Regions from separate parts of the Nonomuraea sp. NPDC050536 genome, predicted to be linked through region 3. Evidence: riboswitches for the same ligand, from Rfam matches in the RefSeq annotation. Region 3 holds a riboswitch; each other region holds the start of a gene.
The links. A riboswitch is a leader RNA that binds a small molecule or an ion and turns the genes downstream of it on or off. The one in region 3 is predicted to bind cobalamin.
Positions count from the first base shown of each region.

Region 1 (2,257 bases), on a different contig from region 3:
GCGGAGGGCAATCGCGCCGACTTCGTGCTGGAGTCCGCGTGGCCGGGCCTTCCCCCCGAGGCGGCCAGGGCCGCCCGCGCGCTGCCCGGCGTGCGCGGGGTGACGGAGGCGCTCGGCACGCGGGTGGTCGGCGAGTACGAGCAGCTGGGCGAGCGCACGCTGACCTCGCTCGGCGCCGTCGGGCTCGCGGCGCCGGTGCACGGCGTCGACCTCGGTGTCCGCGCCGGTTCGCTGGATCGGCTGCGCGGCGACGGGGTGGCGCTGAGCACGTTCGCCGCCGGCTCCTACGGGGCCGAGGTCGGTGACAGGGTGCGGCTGCGGCTCGGCGACGGCACTCCGGTTACGCGGACGGTCGTGGCCGTCTACGAGCGGGGGCTCGGCTTCGGCGACGTCGCCCTGCCGTACGAGGTGGTGCGTGATCACTCCGGTTCTGGCATGAGCGCGCGGCTGTTCGTAGTCGGCGGCTCGAAGGCGCGACTGGCCGGGCTGGCGCCGGGGCTGACGGTGCTGGACCGCTCGGACGCCGCCACCGTCCGCGACACGGCGCGGGAGCTGAACGACTGGGGCAACATGCTCGCGCTCGGGCTGATCATCGTGTTCATCGCGATCTCGGTGGTGAACACGCTGGTGATGGCCACCGGCTCGCGGGTCAGGGAGTTCGCCCTGCTCCGCCTCGTCGGCGGCACCCGGCGGCAGGTGCTCGGCATGATCCGCTGGGAGGCGCTCCTGGTCGGCGGCATCGCGGTCATGACAGGCACGGCGATCGCGGCGCCGACGCTGATGGCGCTCAGTACCGCCGTGACAGGGTCGCCGCTCCCCTACGTGCCGCCCGCCGTCTACGCGGCGATGGCCTGCGCCACGATCGGTCTGGCGTTCGCCGCGACGCTGCTTCCCGCCCGCCTGGCTCTGCGGGGCAGACCAGCCGAGCGGATCCTTGGGTGACGGCGGGGTCTCTGTTGACGTGAAACCGGGCACGGGATACATTCCGGGAGATTTCACGATCGTCCAAGAGAAATCCGGTGAGATGCCGGTGCGGACGCGCCACTGTATCCGGGACGCAGATCCCGGGAGCCAGGTCGCTTGGCGATCGTGACCTCACCGGTCGGGACGCGTCATCCCTGAGGAGGCAAGTATGAGTGGGCTGTCCACTCCTTCCGCTGTTCCCCTTCCCCGTCTGGGCCTCTGGCTGCTCACCGTGCCGGTGCTGCTGCTGGTCGCCTATCTCGTCCTGATGGACAACGGCGCCGTCTCGCAGGCCGGGTCCTATCTGCACGAGCTCATGCACGACGGGCGGCACCTGCTCGGCGTGCCCTGCCACTAGGCGCGGGCATGATTCGCACCCTGCTGGTCAGGGGCCTGCTCGTGGGCCTGCTGGCCGGACTCGTCGCGGGCGGGTTCGCCTTCGTCTTCGGTGAGCCGCGCGTCGACAGCGCGATCGCCCTGGAGGAGGCGCACGCCGCTCACGAGGCTCCCGCCGGGCACGACCACGGCGAGGAGGAGCTCGTGAGCCGGCCCGGGCAGAAGGCGGGGCTGTTCCTGGCCACCGGGCTGTACGGGCTGGCGGTGGGCGGGATCTTCGCCCTGGTGTACGCCGGTCTGCGCGGCCGGGTGGGGCCCCGCTCGGAGGGCGGGCTGGCGCTCGCCGCCGCCGGGATGGCCTTCGTGGCGATCATCCTTGTTCCGTTCGTGAAGTATCCGGCCAATCCCCCGGCGGTCGGCGATCCGGACACGATCAACGGCCGGACGCTGCTCTACGTGGTGATGGTGCTGGTCGGGCTGGCGGCGACGGCGATCGCGGTGGCCACGGCCCGGCGCGTCACCGCCGGGCCGTGGGCGCGCTGGGCGGCCGGTGTGGCGGCGTTCCTGGTGCCGGTGATCGCCGCGTGGCAGCTGCTGCCTGCGGTCAACGAGGTGCCCGCGGACTTCCCTGCGACGCTGCTGTGGCAGTTCAGGGTCGCCTCGCTGGGGACGCAGCTGGTGTTCTGGACGGCTTTCGGCGTGCTGTTCGGCTGGCTCTGCGACCGGGCCGTGCGCCGTCGCGCGGCCGTTCCGGTCTGAGCCGGGTGGTGCTGTTCGTACGGCAGGCCGGCACGCCCGGTATGCGGGCGGCCTGCTTCCCTGACCCGGACTCGGAAGCCGATCCCGCGAGCCTGGCCCGTGCTGCCGCTCGGGCCGGGGCCCTGACAGGGGCTTCGGATGGGATGGCATGGGTCGGACCCGGGCGGGCGGCCGGGCAGACCGCGGTCGCGCTGGGGTT
Region 1 covers NZ_JBITHD010000009.1:217,602-219,858, reverse strand. Annotated here, with positions in the region: gene ACIBHX_RS25745 (FtsX-like permease family protein) at 1-942, shown strand, start outside; cobalamin riboswitch at 953-1,099, shown strand; gene ACIBHX_RS25740 (CbtB-domain containing protein) at 1,133-1,321, shown strand; gene ACIBHX_RS25735 (CbtA family protein) at 1,330-2,058, shown strand; gene ACIBHX_RS25730 (histidine phosphatase family protein) at 2,100-2,257, shown strand, end outside.
Region 1: linked by a shared signal. The riboswitch ahead of ACIBHX_RS25740 (CbtB-domain containing protein) and the one ahead of ACIBHX_RS06235 (ribonucleoside-diphosphate reductase subunit alpha) in region 3 are both predicted to bind cobalamin.

Region 2 (2,257 bases), on a different contig from region 3:
AGGCCGTCATCGTTGGCCTCCCAGGCCTGCCTGCTGGTGGTCAGGCAGAGTCCCTGCAGGATCGGCACGTCCAGCTCGGCCAGCGCGCCGACGTCCCACGCCTCGTCGTCGCCGCCCGCTCCGGCCGTCGCCGGGCGGGTGCCTCCTGCCGCCAGTACGGTCACCACGAGCGCATCCGCGGCGCGCAGGGTGTCGAGGAGTCCCGGCTCGGCGGTGCGCAGAGAGGAGCAGAAGACCGGCAGCGCCCGTCCGCCCGCCTCCTCGATCGCCCGGCAAAGCGCCTCGACGAAGGCGGTGTTGCCCGCCATATGGTGCGCCCGGTAGTAAAGCACCCCGACCACCGGCCCCTCACCGCGCGACTCGCCCCCCAGCACGCCGATCAGCGAGCCCTCACTGCGCGACTCGCCCTCCGGCTCGCCGGTCACCGGGTCCTTGCGGTGTGGCTCGCGTTGCAGCACACCCCAGGAGGGGGCGGGGGCGGGTGGGGCGAAGCCGCGGCCGGTCAGCAGGACGGTGTCGGACAGGAAGGCGTGCAGCTCGGCCAGGTTGGCGGGACCGCCGTGGGCCAGGTAGGCGTGCGCCTCGGCGCAGACGCCCCCGCTGACCGTGGACAGCTCCATCAGCTCGGCGTCCGGCGCCTGCTCGCCACCCAGCACCACCACCGGGCGCGGCCCGGCCAGCAGCGCGTCGAGCCCCTCCTCCCAGGCCCGCCTGCCGCCCAGCAGGCGGACCACGACCAGGTCGATGCCTTCGAGCAGTTCTGGCAGATCACCTGCGGCCAGCCTGGCGGGGTTGCCCAGGCGGTAGTCGGCGCCGCCGGCGCGGGCGCTTAACAGATCGGTGTCAGAGGTGGAGAGCAGCAGCACGCCAGGCACGGCAGGGTCCTCCCTCGGGGTCCTCGCCCCGTTCGCGGGTGTCGCGACGGCAGGAGTCTCCTGGCTCCCGGATCAACGCTCACCCCGGCCTTCCCGCCCGTTTCCGGGCAGTGGCCTGCGGTGGGGTTCGCTTCCCGGTCACAGTGGCGGGACCGCGCCGGTTTCTCACCGGCTTCCTCCCTTGCCATCGCCTACGGAGGAGCCTACAGCGAAGTGGCGTTACGATCCCCTTCGTGTCCATAGCCGACTTTTCCGGACGTTTAGGTCCTGACGCCTGTCCGGGGGCGCTCCAGGTGCACCAGGCGGCAGACGGGCCGATGGCCCGGGTCCGCGTGCCGGGCGGGGCGATCTCGGCGGGGCAACTGCTCGAGCTGGCCACCTGCGCGGATGAGCTCGGCTCGGGCGTGATCGAGCTCACCTCCCGGGCCAACGTCCAGGTCCGCGGGCTGCGCTCCCCCGAGGTGTTCGCCTCACGGATGGCCGCGGCGGGGCTGCTGCCGTCGGCCTCACACGAGCGGGTCCGCAACATCGTGGCCTCCCCGTTAGGCGGCCGCGGTCCCTCCGGTGCGCTGGATCCGCAGCCGCTGGTGGAATCGCTGGACCGGGCCCTATGCGCGACTCCCCGACTGGCCGGGCTTCCGGGCCGCTTCCTGTTCGCGGTGGACGACGGCACGAACGACGTCACGTCCCTCACCGCCGACGTCACCTACGCATCAGGACAACTCCTTCTGGCAGGTATGACCTGCGGCACCGCTGCGATCGCCGGGGCGGTGGCGGTGATGATCGCGGCGGCTGAGGCGTTTCTGGACGTGCGCGGGGATGCGTGGCGGATCGCGGAGGTGCCCGGTGGGGCCGCCACGGTCGCCGCCCGCATGGGGCTCACGGTGTGGCCGCCGGATCTGCGTGCCGGCCCGGAGAACACTCAGGCATCGCCGCCGCGTGCGGGTGGCATCGCTCAGCGGGACGGGCGGGCGGCGCTGGAGGTGGTGGCGCCGCTCGGGCGGCTGTCCCCTGATCAGGCCCGTGCGCTGGGCGCCGCCGATGTCGCGGTACGGCTGACGCCGTGGCGGACCGTGATGCTGCTCGACCTCGACGACGTCGGGCAGGTGACGCAGGCACTGGAAGCCGCTGGGCTGGTGACCGACTCCGGATCCCCGTGGGTCGGTGTGACGGCGTGCACCGGGCGGCCGGGGTGTGCCAAGGCGCTGGCCGACGTGCAAGCCGATGCCCGCGCATGGGTGGGCACCCAGCAGCGGGCCCAGGAGACCCGCCTGCACTGGTCCGGGTGCGAGCGGCGCTGCGGGCTTCCCCGAGGAACGGTCACCCAGCGGGTGGCCACCGAGAACGGATACAGGTGACCGACTACATCCGCGATGGCGCCG
Region 2 covers NZ_JBITHD010000009.1:208,096-210,352, reverse strand. Annotated here, with positions in the region: gene cobN (cobaltochelatase subunit CobN) at 1-875, opposite strand, end outside; cobalamin riboswitch at 910-1,097, opposite strand; gene cobG (precorrin-3B synthase) at 1,109-2,233, shown strand; gene ACIBHX_RS25700 (precorrin-8X methylmutase) at 2,230-2,257, shown strand, end outside.
Region 2: linked by a shared signal. The riboswitch ahead of cobN (cobaltochelatase subunit CobN) and the one ahead of ACIBHX_RS06235 (ribonucleoside-diphosphate reductase subunit alpha) in region 3 are both predicted to bind cobalamin.

Region 3 (2,257 bases):
TTCGACAGGTGGATGACGTTCTCGGGGCGGGCGGTCTGGTTGGAGGTGCGGTTGGCGGCGTCCTTGAACGTCATCCAGCCGTTGCCGGTCTGCGCCAGGGTCCGCATCATCCGCCCGTAGAGGGTGCGCGCGGGGATCTGCCGGACATGGCGGCCCTCTGCTTCGTAGGCGCGGTAGGCGGCCGTGAAGGCCTCGCCGTACAGGTCGGTCAGGTCGGGGACTGTCTTGGGGTCGAACAGCGACCACGGCTCGTCGGCCTCGACGCGGCGCATGAACTCGTCGGGCACCCAGTTGGCCAGGTTCAGGTTGTGCGTACGGCGGGCGTCCTCGCCCGTGTTGTCGCGCAGCTCGAGGAACTCCTCGATGTCGGCGTGCCAGGTCTCCAGGTAGACGCAGGCCGCGCCCTTGCGCCGGCCGCCCTGGTTGACGGCGGCCACCGAGGAGTCGAGCGTGCGCAGCCACGGCACGATGCCGTTGGAGTGGCCGTTGGTGCCGCGGATCAGCGAGCCGCGGGAGCGGACCCGGGTCCAGGAGATCCCGATCCCCCCGGCGTACTTGGAAAGCCTGGCCACCTGCCCGTAGCGGTCGTAGATCGACTCGAGCTCGTCGCGCGGCGAGTCCAGCAGGAAGCAGGACGACAGCTGCGGCCTGCGCGAGCCGGAGTTGAACAGCGTGGGCGACGACGGCAGGTAGGACAGGGTCGACATCAACGCGTACAGCTCCGCGGCCTCGGCCACGGTCTCGGACAGGCCGCAGGCCACCCGCAGGAAGAAGTGCTGCGGGCGCTCGAGCACCTTGCGCGTCTCCGGGTGGCGCAGCAGGTAGCGGTCGTAGACGGTGCGCAACCCGAAGTACTCGAACCGGTCGTCGGCCTCGGCCGAGATCAGCGCGTCCAGCTCGGCCGCGTGGGCGGCGACGAAGGCGGCCAGCGAGTCCTGGATCAATCCGGCCGCGTGGGTCGCCGCGATGGACTCGGAGAACGAGGCCAACCCGGCCTCCTCCGCGATCTCCTCGGCGAGCAACCGGGCGGCAACCCTGGAGTTCGCCGGGTCGGTGATCACCTTCGCGGCCGCCTCCTCGATGGCCAGCCGCCGATCCACCTCAACGATCTGCGTCAACTGCTCTCCTCGTGAACGATGCCCGCGAGGGCGCACGAGAGCACGGCGGCGCAGGGGTACCCCGGCCGCGACGCCCCCGGGCCCTCCCGCGAGGCCCTGGACAACTACGTCGCGGGCAGGTCTTCGGGCTCGCGGGCGTGGTCGTGCCTACTGGCCGTCGCTTCCCAGAGCTCTCTCCAGTGCTCGTGACGGCGGTCGTTCCCGCTCACCGCTGCGGGGCAGCCCCGGAATCGCACCGGGTTCCCTTTCACTCCGCCCTCACGGGCGAACCAGCGACAGGAGGGATCCTACATCTAGTGGCCGTTCCCGCAACTGCCCCAGCATGTTGTGTTCGGTGTGTCGAGAAGGCCCAGATCACCGAGCACCGCGCGGGTGCGGTCCACCTCGGAGGCCAGCCAGGCCGCGAAGTCGTCCCCGCTCAGCGGCAGCGGTCGCCAGCCGCTGGTACGGCAGGCCTCCAGCCACGGCGCCGAGGCGCTCACGTCGTCGCACATCCGCAGCGCCAGAGCCCTGGACCCGGCCGCCATGCCCGGCGGCCCGACCACCGCGCACCAGTTGGCGAAGTCGACCCGCACTCCGCATTCGAGCAGGCTGGGCGCGTCGAGCCCGTCGACCCGGTGCGCCGAGGAGACGGCCAGCAGCCTGACCCGCTCCGCGTCGACGCGCGGCCGCCACTCCGCCAGCGTCCCGGCCGCGGCCGCCACCTTACCGCCAAGCAGCGCGACGACCGCCTCGCCACCCCCCGGATAGCCGGTGTAGTCCAGCTGCCGGGCGTCGGCGCCCACCCCCCTGGCGATCAGACCGAACAGCAGGTGGTCGGGCCCGCCCATCGGGCCGCCCGCCACCGGCGTCAGCTCCGGCTTGGCGATCAGCTGCTCGGCCAGGTCACCGAACTCGCGGTAGCGGGAGTTCGCGGGCACCACCACGACCTCGACGTCGCCGGTGAGCCTGGCCAGCGGGGTGGCGGTGTCGATCGTGGCCAGCCCCCGGTGCAGCTCGCCGGCCGCCAGCGCGGCCAGCCCGGTCACGGTGATCACGGTCGCGGCGCCCGGCGCCGTCACCGGGTATCCGGCGCGGCGTGCGGCCTGGACCAGGCACTTGGTCACGGGGGTCCAGCTCTCGCCACCCGCCACGATGGA
Region 3 covers NZ_JBITHD010000001.1:1,281,862-1,284,118, reverse strand. Annotated here, with positions in the region: gene ACIBHX_RS06235 (ribonucleoside-diphosphate reductase subunit alpha) at 1-1,118, opposite strand, end outside; cobalamin riboswitch at 1,215-1,407, opposite strand; gene ACIBHX_RS06230 (Bug family tripartite tricarboxylate transporter substrate binding protein) at 1,412-2,257, opposite strand, start outside.